Regions from separate parts of the Kribbella qitaiheensis genome, predicted to be linked through region 2. Evidence: riboswitches for the same ligand, from Rfam matches in the RefSeq annotation. Region 2 holds a riboswitch; the other holds the start of a gene.

Region 1 (5,353 bases), 4.0 Mb from region 2:
CGATCAGGCTTTCCGGCCGCCTGGGACTCGTTCATCGCCGCCGCCAGGGTCTCGAACGACACGCCTGGGTTGCGTTCCCACCAGTCGCCCTCGGGCTCGGCGTTCATCCCGCCCGAGTGCGCCAGCAGTTGCCTGATGGTGAGATCGCCGAACGCGATGCCCGGGAGATGCTTGCCCACGGCATCGTTCAGCGAGAGCAGCCCGTCGTCGCGGCACTGCAGCACCAGTACCGCGGTCATCGTCTTCGTGATCGACCCGATCCGGTACTGCACATCGGACCCCGGTGTCAGCCCGTCGGTACTGGCGAACTGCCCCCGCGAACCGGTCCACGCCAGCGCGCCGTCCTTGATCACACCGGCATTGATCGACGGCAACTTCCACTCACTCTGGGCCGCTGCCACCTCGGCGTACAAGGCGGCAGCGGTGTCAGGGCGCAGGGTCACTCAAAAGCCTCCGGGGCAGGGCAGGAGCAGATCAGATTGCGGTCGCCGTACGCGCCGTCGATGCGGCGCACCGGCGGCCAGTACTTCGCGGTGCGGTCGACCGACTGCGGGAAGGCCGCCTCTTCGCGGGTGTAGGCGTGCTCCCACTTGTCGTTGATCACCGACGAGGCGGTGTGCGGCGCGTTCACCAGCGGGTTGTCGCCGGCCGGCCACTCCCCCGCCGCGACCCGGTCGACCTCGTGCTTGATCGCGATCATCGCGTCGCAGAAACGGTCCAGCTCACCGAGGTCTTCGGACTCGGTCGGCTCGACCATCAGGGTGCCCGCGACCGGGAACGACATCGTCGGCGCGTGGAAGCCGTAGTCGATCAGCCGCTTCGCGACGTCGTCGACGGTGATGCCGGTCTCCTTGGTCATCGGCCGCAGATCCAGGATGCACTCGTGCGCGACCAGCCCGTTCTCGCCGGTGTAGAGCACCGGGAAGGCGCCCTCGAGCCGCTTGGCGACGTAGTTCGCCGTCAGTACCGCGGCCTTGGTGGCAGCCGTCAGACCCTCGCCACCCATCATCCGGATGTAGGCCCACGAGATCGCCAGCACACCGGCCGAGCCGAACGGCGCGGCGCTGATCGGGCCGACACCGGTCTCGGGACCGGCCTGGTCGAGCAGCGGGTGGTTCGGCAGGTACGGCGCGAGGTGGGCCGCCACCGCGACCGGACCGACGCCGGGGCCGCCGCCACCGTGCGGGATGCAGAACGTCTTGTGCAGGTTCAGGTGGCTGACGTCGCCACCGAACTCGCCCGGCTTCGCCAACCCCAGCAGGGCGTTCAGGTTGGCGCCGTCGACGTACACCTGGCCGCCGTGGTCGTGGACGATCTGGCAGACCTCGGTCACGCTCTCCTCGTACACACCGTGCGTGGACGGGTAGGTGATCATGATCGCCGCGAGCTTGTCCGCGTGCTCGTCAGCCTTAGCCCGCAGGTCGTTGAGGTCGATCGTGCCATCATCGTTGCCCTTGACAACGACTACCCGCATGCCGGCCATCACCGCGGAGGCGGCATTGGTGCCGTGCGCGCTGGACGGGATCAGGCAGACGTTGCGGTCCTCGTTGCCCTGGGCCCGGTGGTACGAACGGATCGCGAGCAGGCCGGCGAGCTCGCCCTGGCTGCCCGCGTTCGGCTGCAGGGAGACCTTCGCGTAGCCGGTGACCTCGGCCAGCCAGCGCTCGAGCTGACTGATCAGCGTCACGTAGCCGGCCGCGTCCTCGATCGGCGCGAGCGGGTGCATGTCGGCGAACTCCGGCCAGGTGATCGCTTCCATCTCGGTGGTCGCGTTCAGCTTCATCGTGCAGGAGCCGAGCGGGATCATGCCGCGGTCGAGCGCGTAGTCGTAGTCGGACAGCTTGCGCAGGTACCGCAGCATCGCTGTCTCGGACCGGTGCGTGTTGAACACCGGGTGGGTCAGGTACTCGCTGGTCCGGACCACCGTCGCGGGCCAATCAGCGCCGGCCAGCGCTCCGTCGTACTGGACGCCGAAGGCGCGGCAGACCCGGCCGAGCGCGGTCGCGTCGGTCTTCTCGTCGCAGGAGATGCCGACGTGGTCCGCGTCGACGAGACGCAGCCAGATGCCGGTCTGCCGGGCGGCGTCGACGACATCGGCCGCACGACCCGGAACCTTGGCGAGCACGGTGTCGAAGAACTGGTCGTGCACGACCTCGACGCCACCCGCCTTGAGCGACGCGGCCAGGCTGTCGGCGTTGCTGTGGACCCGCTCGGCGATCGCCTTGAGGCCCTCGGGACCGTGGTACACGGCGTACATGGAGGCGACGACGGCGAGCAGCACCTGCGCAGTACAGATGTTCGACGTCGCCTTCTCACGACGGATGTGCTGCTCACGGGTCTGCAGTGCGAGCCTGTACGCCGGGGCGCCGTCCGCGTCGACCGAGACGCCGACCAGCCGGCCCGGGAGCGACCGCTCGAGGCCGGCTCGCACGGACATGAAGCCGGCGTGCGGACCGCCGTAGAACAGCGAGACGCCGAAGCGCTGGGACGAGCCGATCACGATGTCGGCGCCGGCCTCACCGGGCGCTTCGAGCAGGGTCAGCGCGAGCAGGTCGGACGCGACCGCGACGAGCGTCTCTTGTGCGTGCGCGGCTTCGATCAGCGGCTTGAGATCCCGTACTACGCCGCCCGAGCCCGGGTACTGCACCAGGAAACCGAAGAAGTCGCCCTCGGGCAGCCCATCGGTCGTGTCGGCGACGACGACCTCGATGTCGAGCGCCTCGGCGCGGGTCTGCACGACCGCGATCGTTTGCGCGAACGTGTCGGCGTCGACCAGGAACCGGTTGCTCTTGCCCTTCTTGTTCGACCGGTGCGCCAGCGTCATCGCCTCGGCGGGCCGCGGTGCCCTCGTCCAGCAGCGACGCGTTCGCGGTCGGCAGGCCGGTCAGGTCGGACACCACCGTCTGGAAGTTCAGCAGCGCCTCGAGGCGGCCCTGGGAGATCTCCGGCTGGTACGGCGTGTAGGCGGTGTACCAGGCCGGGTTCTCGACCAGCCGGCGGACGATCACCGACGGGGTGAAGGTGCCGTAGTACCCCTGGCCGATCATCGTGGTGGCGACGTTGTTGCGCGCGGCGAGCTGACGCAACTCGGTCAGTGCGTCCACCTCGGAGGCCGGCTCGGGCAGCCGGAGCGGCTCGGTGGTCCGGATCGACGCGGGGACGGCGGCATCGACGAGCGCGTCGACATCGGCGTACCCGAGGGCCTGGACCATCCGCGCGACCTCGTCCGGACGTGGCCCGATGTGCCGGTCGGCGAAGACAGCTGACACTTGCGGAAGGGATTGTTCAGTCATTGAGGAGGCTCCGTTGCTGACAATTGCCGGTGGCCTCCCCCTCTGTCACGCAGCGCACGCTTCAGAGTCGCCTAAGGCACTCGGTCCATGGGCCTGAGAGGTTCCGGGGAGGAATTGCCCCTTCGGCGCCCAACCAAACAACCCGGCTGAGACTCTCCCGAGTGCTGTGTACGGCTAGCTTGAGCCTACCTCAGCCGGTCATGCGGGCGCGGCGACGGGCAGCGAGCTCGTCGTTGGCGTGACTGTCGTCGGTGTCCGAGTGTGCGTCCAGACGCTCGGTCGGCAGCTCGGCCAGCGATCCCTCGACCTCGCGCCAGACACCGCCGAGTGCGATGCCGAAGACGCCCTGACCGCCGGCCAGCAGGTCGATGACCTCGTCCGGCGAGGTGCACATGTAGACCGAAGCGCCGTCGCTCATCAGCGTGATCTGGGTCAGGTCATCGATTCCACGCTTGCTCAGGTGGGCGATGGCACTGCGGATCTGCTGCAGCGAGATCCCGGCGTCGAGCAGGCGCTTGATCACCTTCAGCAACAGCACGTCGCGGAAGCCGTACAGCCGCTGCGTCCCGGAGCCGGTCGCCGGGCGCACGGACGGCGAAACCAGTCCGGTCCGGGCCCAGTAGTCGAGCTGGCGGTAGGTGATCCCGGCCGCGGCACACGCCGTCGGGCCGCGGAAGCCGACATCGTCAGGCATCGGCCTCAGGTCGTCATCGAACAGCAGGCCCTGTACGCCGGCGCTTGCGGCCGCCTCGGCGTGTGCTTCGGACGTCGACTGCGCCGTCAGATCAGTGTCGCCGGTGCGTGTCACGCCTGAGCCTCCCTGGGTACCGACTGGAACGGATCACATCCGTGGAGTTACAACACTCCACAACTCCTTCAAGGTAAGCCGTCGCTCAGGACCGGTCAACGACAACCGCTCCGAGCCGGTAGCGTGTCGCGCCCACAACTCGAATCGTTACCTGCCCGCCCTTGTACCAGGAGCGCTCAAACTCACGCCCCGTGACCGCTGAATGACAGGTTCGTACGGGAAGGTCAGCTCTTGTCGAAGTCTTCGGGTGTGACGTTGTCGAGGAATTCGCGGAAGCGTTCTACTTCCTCTTCCTCGACTACCTCTTCGTCGTCGGTCTCGCTCTCGGGGACCGGGATGCCGGCTTCGGCGAGGATCTCTTCGGTGCAGAACACCGGGGTGCCGGTACGCAGGGCCAGCGCGATCGAGTCGGACGGGCGGGCCGAGATCTCGGTCTTGTCGTCGAAGACGATGATCGCCTCGAAGACGCCGTCGGTGAGGTTCACGATCCGGACCTGGGTCAGCGTGTGCCCGAGGACGCGGATGGTCTCCGCGAACAGGTCGTGGGTCAGCGGCCTCGGTGGTTCCATCCCCTGCTGGGCGAACGCGATCGCACTCGCCTCGGCCGCGCCGATCCAGATCGGCAGGTACCGCTCGCCGCCGACCTCCCGGAGCAGCACGATCGGCTGACTCGAGGGCATCTCCACCCGTACTCCGACTACGTCGACTTCGCGCACAACTCCAGCCTACTCTGCGGGCCGGCCCGGGGATGGCCCACGGGGTGCGCCACCATCGGATCGGCTGGACAGATCCACCCGGAACCAGGAGCACTCAAGACGGAGCAGCGCCCAAGGCGAGCGTGCCCGAGCCGGGAGCAACGCCCGAGGCAAGCGTGGTCAGCGCTTGAGACGCGAGCGGACGAGTGCCGCGTGCAGGCGGACAGCCAGGGCGGCGAGCTCCTGGGTCTTGTCGTCGCGGCGGTGGCTCATCACTTGCTCGATCAAGCCCACCTCGCGGTCGGCCGCCGTACGGAAGGGTCGTAGATGCCGCGGCTCGATCCCGTACTGCGCGAACTCGGCGGCCGTCTTCGCGACCAGGATCGCGTCGCCGTCGTAGTGGTTGCCCCGAGCTACCACCAGGTTGTGGCTCTCCAGCTCGTCGAGCAGTTCCACACTGATGCCCGCGGCAACGCGAAGCTCCTCGCGGGTCAGCTTCAGCTCGGTCCCGTACGCCGCGAACTCCTCCGCCCCGGGCAATTCGGGCGGCCCGGGCA
Region 2 (5,353 bases):
GGGGTGGCGAGCGCTGGCTGGAGGGGACCTTCGACCGGCGCGCGCGGACTGCCGGGAACGGGGTCGGCTATGCCTCGATCATTGCTGCTGGCAACCATGCGCCGGTGCTGCACTGGGTGCGGAACGACGGCGCCGTCCGTGAGGGCGACGTGATCCTGCTCGACGCGGGCGTGGAGACCCGGACGCTCTACACGGCTGACGTCACCAGGACGTTCCCGGTGACCGGTGAGTACACGGATGCGCAGCGGCAGGTGTACGACCTGGTTCACCAGGCGCAGCTCGCCGCTCTCGACGCGGTCCGCCCGGGAGCGCCGTACAGGGCCTTCCAGTACGAAGCGATGCGCGTGCTCGTGGAAGGGCTGCGCGACTGGGGGCTCATCGACGTCTCGCTGGACGAGGCGCTCGGGCCGGACGGACAGCAGCACCGCCGGTACGTCGTGTGCGGACTCGGCCACTACATCGGCCTCGACGTGCACGACTGCGACGCGGCCCGGCCGGAGACGTACTTCGCCGCGGACCTGGCGGTCGGGATGGCGCTCGCGGTCGAGCCCGGTCTCTACTTCCACCCGAACGACGAGACGGTGCCGCCCGAGTTGCGTGGCATCGGGATCCGGATCGAGGACAACGTGGTCGTGCACGCGGATCGCACCGAGATCCTCACCGCCGACCTCCCGATCACCGCCACCGGCCTCGAGCAGTGGGTCAAGGCAAACCTGCCGAGCTGATGCTGTCGGGGAGGTCGAGTGATCACTGCGCGTAGTGAAGTAGTCACTTAAAAAAATCTGGTCACCTGCAGTAACACTCGGGGGCCCGCGAACGATGTAGCGAGCGGGGGAGGGTCAAACTCGGCTCGGCGCGTGGCAGTGGGGGGCCGCGACCACGCGCCGGCCGGGCTGACCCCGACTGGGACCCGGGGGGGACCCAGGGCGGTTCCAGGTACGGGGGAGCTTTACCGATGAACTTGCGAGTGCGGGTGGTGCGCTGCGTCTGCAGCGGGAACCATCACTGGTTCGCCGACATCGATGATGCGGACGACCTGCAGAACGACGACCCGTTCTGGTTCGTCGACGGCTGCCCGACCCAGTCCCGGGCGCTCGAGATCGCCTGCGCCCAGTTGCTGTCGCTGTCGGGCGAGGCGATCTCCGGTCGCCAACTCACCAGGGTCCAGGAAGCACACCTGGTCCAGGTCTGAGGGTCAGCCGGTCGGTGCTACGGCCGGGCAACTGCTTCCACGCGCAGGGACCTTCAAGGAGACCAGGTAGTCGTCGATCGCGGACTGGACGCACGGGCTCTTGTTGTAGCTGCCGTGTCCCCAGCCTTGGTAGGTCAGCAGTACGCCGTTCCGGCCGAGCTGCCGAGCCACGTCCGTTGCCCAGTTGTAGCCGGTGGCCGGATCGTGGATCGAGTTGGACAGCAGGATCGGCGTCTTCAGGTGGCGGATCTCCAAGTCCTGTTGGGGATTGGGCGCCTTGGGCAGACCGAGGCACGACTCATTCCGGTCCTGATCCGGTCGACGCCGGAATCGCCTGGCCCGCCTGGTCCGAACACCAGCGAACCCACGCGCGCCTGTTTCGCGGTACGGCGGGCGAGGGCGAGTCCGAAGGTCGGTCCGTTCGGGCGGTTCCAGTCGACCGGCACTTGCAAGGTGGCGCATTGCGAGCCCTTGATGAGCTCCTTGTCCTTCTCGTCCTTCGGTTGGGGACGTACTGATCCTCGGCAACCGGATTCCGTGGCGCATCGGGGTTCTCCCCTGGCCGATCCCCCGACCGGCTTGGGGGACTTGTTAGGGTCACTGACCTGATGACTGAGACGACTCTCGACGCGCCCGTCCGGCCGAAGCACGCGACCTGGTTCCGTGCGGTGGCGATCGCCGAGGCGGTCTCCTGGACCGGCCTGCTGATCGGCATGCTGTTCAAGTACGTGCTGTCCGACAACGAGATCGGCGTGAAGGTCTTCGGGCCGATCCACGGCACGATCTTCGTCGCCTACGTGATCACGGTGGCTGTCGTCCGCAAGCCGCTGCGCTGGAGCTGGTCGACCACGCTGCTCGCGCTCGCCGCCAGCATCCCGCCCCTGTTCACCTGGTTCTTCGAGCTCTGGGCCGAGCGCACCAACCGCCTGACCCGCTAACGGCCGCAGCCTTTGCAGGGCTTGCGAGTCCGGGTGTAGTACCCGTACGTCGCCGTGGCCAGGCCGAGTCCCCAAACGAGATAGCACGGCACCGCCACCCAGAAGAAGGCCGTCGGCAGGTCGCTGCCCGCGAACGCGCGTTCGCCGCGCAGTGCCTCCACGATCATCTGGATCAGGCCGGCCCCGAAGTACGCCGTGATGCCGGCGCCCAGCCCGGCTCCTGGAAGCAGCAGCATCCAGCGGGGGAACACCTGGCCGGGCCGGTAGACCAGCAGTAGTGGGAGGGCTATACCCGCGAGCAGGAAGCCGCCCTCGAACAGCAGCATCGCGTTGCCCTCGCCGTATGGAGTGCTGTCGAACCCGATAGCCGCCTGGGCGGCCAAGCGTCCGAGGCAGCCGGCTACTGCCAGCCAGGCACCGAGGGTTGCCCACTTGGCCGGCAAGGTGCGGCTGCCGGTGCCGGTGCACTGCAGGCAGCTTGGGTCCAGTTGGCGTTGGCGGGCCAGGGCGGTGGCGCCGAGGAGGAGGGCGCCGGTGAGACCGCCTGCTCTGCTCAGCAGTGCTGGGAGATCGAAGGGGAGTCCGAGGCCGGGCAGGATCGCGCCGACGAAGTCCAGGAGGGACAGGGCACAGGCGGCGACCCATCCAGCCGCTGCGGCCCAGGTGGTGGCGATCAGTACCTTCGAGCGCCCTCGATGGTCGATCGCGCCGGTCAGAGCGGCGCTTGCTAGGGCGGCGCTTGCCAGGCAGGCCCGCGACCGATGCCCAGCCGGGGATCAGCAGGTCGCTGGGGAGGATCCAGTTGGGAGCGTGGCCAGTGGCGAACCACACTCGTATCGCGCCGTAGGCGACGGCCCAGCCCAGCGCGAGCCGCGGCGCCCAGGCCATCCAGCCGGGCGCCGACGTGGCGTTCGCAGTACGGGCGATCGTTGTCATGGCACCAGCCTCCGGGTGCCCGGGGGTGCCGCGGATCCATCGCTCGGGGGAAGCGGGTCCATCGCTGGATTGACGGCTGCTGTCGGAGCGCCGTACGGTCACGGCGTCCGACAAAACAACCGCACAGCCGCATGAACCCGTGCGGGAGAGACCCGGGCACGACCCGGGCGCCGTAGGAGCAACTCTCCCCAAGAATCTCTCAGGCACCTTCACCGCACGGGCGAGGCACCTCTGGAAGACGTCAGGTCTGACAGAGCGGGGAGGCAAACCAAACGGTCGACGATGACCGGAAGGATTCCTCCACATGGCGATCAGTGTCTTCGATCTGTTCAGTATCGGGATCGGCCCGTCGAGTTCCCACACGGTGGGACCGATGCGAGCCGCCCGGACCTTCGCTCTCGGCCTCGCCGCCGACGGCCTGCTCACCCGTACGACGGCCGTCGAGTCGCAGCTGTTCGGCTCACTCGGCGCGACCGGGCACGGGCACGGCAGCAACAAGGCGGTCCTGCTCGGGCTCGAGGGGGAAGATCCCGAGACGGTCGACACCAAGTCCGTCGACGAGCGGGTCAAGGGGATCTTGGCCGCGCGCCGGCTCCGGCTGGTCGGCGAGCACGAGATCGACTTCGACCCGGATACCCAGCTGGTGATGCACCGGCGCAAGGCGCTGCCGTACCACCCGAACGGGATGACCTTCGTCGCCCGGTCCGCCGACGGCGCCGTACTGCGTGAGCGCACCTACTACTCGGTCGGCGGTGGGTTCGTCGTCGACGAGGACGCCGCGGCCGGCGACCGGATCGTGCTGGACCGGACGCCGCTGAAGTACCCGTTCCTCAGCGGGGCGGAGTTGCTCGACCGCTGCCGCGAGTCGCAGCTGCCGATCAGCGAAGTGATGCTGACGAACGAGCTGGCGTGGCGGACCGAGCCCGAGATCCGTTCGGGGTTGCTGCATATCTGGCAGGTGATGCAGGACTGCGTGCAGGAGGGCTGCGAGACCGAGGGGATCCTGCCGGGTGGGCTGAAGGTGCCGCGCCGGGCGCATCTGCTGCACGGCAAGCTCACGCGTGATCCGTGGTCGGTGGATCCGCTCAAGGTGATGGACTGGGTCAACCTGTTCGCGCTCGCGGTCAACGAGCAGAACGCGTCCGGCGGGCGGATCGTGACGGCGCCGACGAATGGTGCTGCGGGCATCATTCCCGCCGTACTGCACTACTACCGGCGATTCGTGCCTGGGGCAACTGATGACGGGGTTGTCCGGTTCCTGCTTACCGCTGCTGCGATCGGCGTTCTGTACAAGGAGAATGCGTCGATCTCGGGTGCTGAGGTCGGGTGTCAGGGTGAGGTCGGGTCTGCCTGCTCGATGGCGGCGGCCGGGCTCTGCGAAGTACTGGGTGGCAGTCCCGAGCAGGTGGAGAACGCGGCCGAGATCGCGATGGAGCACAACCTCGGCCTGACCTGCGACCCGGTCGGCGGGCTGGTCCAGATCCCCTGCATCGAACGCAACGCGATGGCGGCCGTGAAGGCGATCAACGCGGCCCGGATGGCGATGCACGGCGACGGCGTCCATGTCGTCACCCTCGACAAGGTGATCAAGACCATGCGCGAAACCGGCGCCGACATGAAGATCAAATACAAGGAGACCTCCCGCGGCGGCCTAGCCGTCAACGTAATCGAGTGCTGAGATCCCCACGCAGCTCCGTCGGGCGCTGGTTGGTGCTGCCCACCATGGTTCGCCGCCACCTGGTTCCCCGGGGTGCGGGTGGGCCAGGGATCGGGTCCGCTGATGCGATGTTCGGCCGATAGCGCGTTATAAGTCCGGCAGCGGACGAAGGACCCGGCAGCGGACGAGCCAGACCCGCCCTCGGCGAGCAGGCTTAGCAGCTTTCAACCGGTAGCACCTGGCACACCGCGAAACAGGGGGCTTTGTGCACCGGCCGAGTGTTCTTGGCCGGTCGCGTGCTCAGGCCGTGCACAAGGGCGCGGTGCGCCGGCGTCGGCTGCCGGCCTCTGTGCATCCGGTGAGCGTTTTCTGGCGGCGGAACGCTCAGCCGGTGCACAAGACGCCGTACTGGGGGCGGTAGGTGAGGCGCCGACGGCGAAGTGAGGCCAGGTCGTACTGGTAGATCCGCGGCGACGGCGGCTGCCATGGAGGAGAACGTGTACACCGAGAGGTGCGCTGCCGCGGCGTGACCGGGGCGAGGCGTCGCCGTACAGGGAGCGCCAGCCGTCCCACACCCGGCTGGTCGCCCCGAGTCCGCGCAGGAGCAAACCGTCATCGCAGCAACCTCGA

What was found. Region 2 has a riboswitch for glycine ahead of F1D05_RS17505 (L-serine ammonia-lyase). Riboswitches for the same ligand answer to the same signal wherever they lie in the genome.
Region 1: it holds a riboswitch for glycine, as region 2 does, so the genes downstream of both, gcvP (aminomethyl-transferring glycine dehydrogenase) here and F1D05_RS17505 (L-serine ammonia-lyase) in region 2, are expected to answer to the same signal.

Annotation. Positions count from the first base shown of each region.
Region 1 is NZ_CP043661.1:7,725,089-7,730,441, reverse strand. It holds gene F1D05_RS36605 (serine hydrolase domain-containing protein) at 1-443, opposite strand, end outside; partial or broken gene gcvP (aminomethyl-transferring glycine dehydrogenase) at 440-3,293, opposite strand; glycine riboswitch at 3,365-3,463, opposite strand; gene F1D05_RS36595 (MerR family transcriptional regulator) at 3,484-4,101, opposite strand; gene F1D05_RS36590 (bifunctional nuclease family protein) at 4,326-4,817, opposite strand; gene F1D05_RS36585 (MerR family transcriptional regulator) at 4,977-5,353, opposite strand, start outside.
Region 2 is NZ_CP043661.1:3,767,304-3,772,656, reverse strand. It holds gene F1D05_RS17530 (aminopeptidase P family protein) at 1-725, shown strand, start outside; gene F1D05_RS17525 (hypothetical protein) at 956-1,192, shown strand; gene F1D05_RS43025 (alpha/beta hydrolase) at 1,196-1,447, opposite strand; gene F1D05_RS17515 (DUF3817 domain-containing protein) at 1,801-2,130, shown strand; gene F1D05_RS17510 (hypothetical protein) at 2,127-2,573, opposite strand; glycine riboswitch at 3,199-3,291, shown strand; gene F1D05_RS17505 (L-serine ammonia-lyase) at 3,371-4,744, shown strand.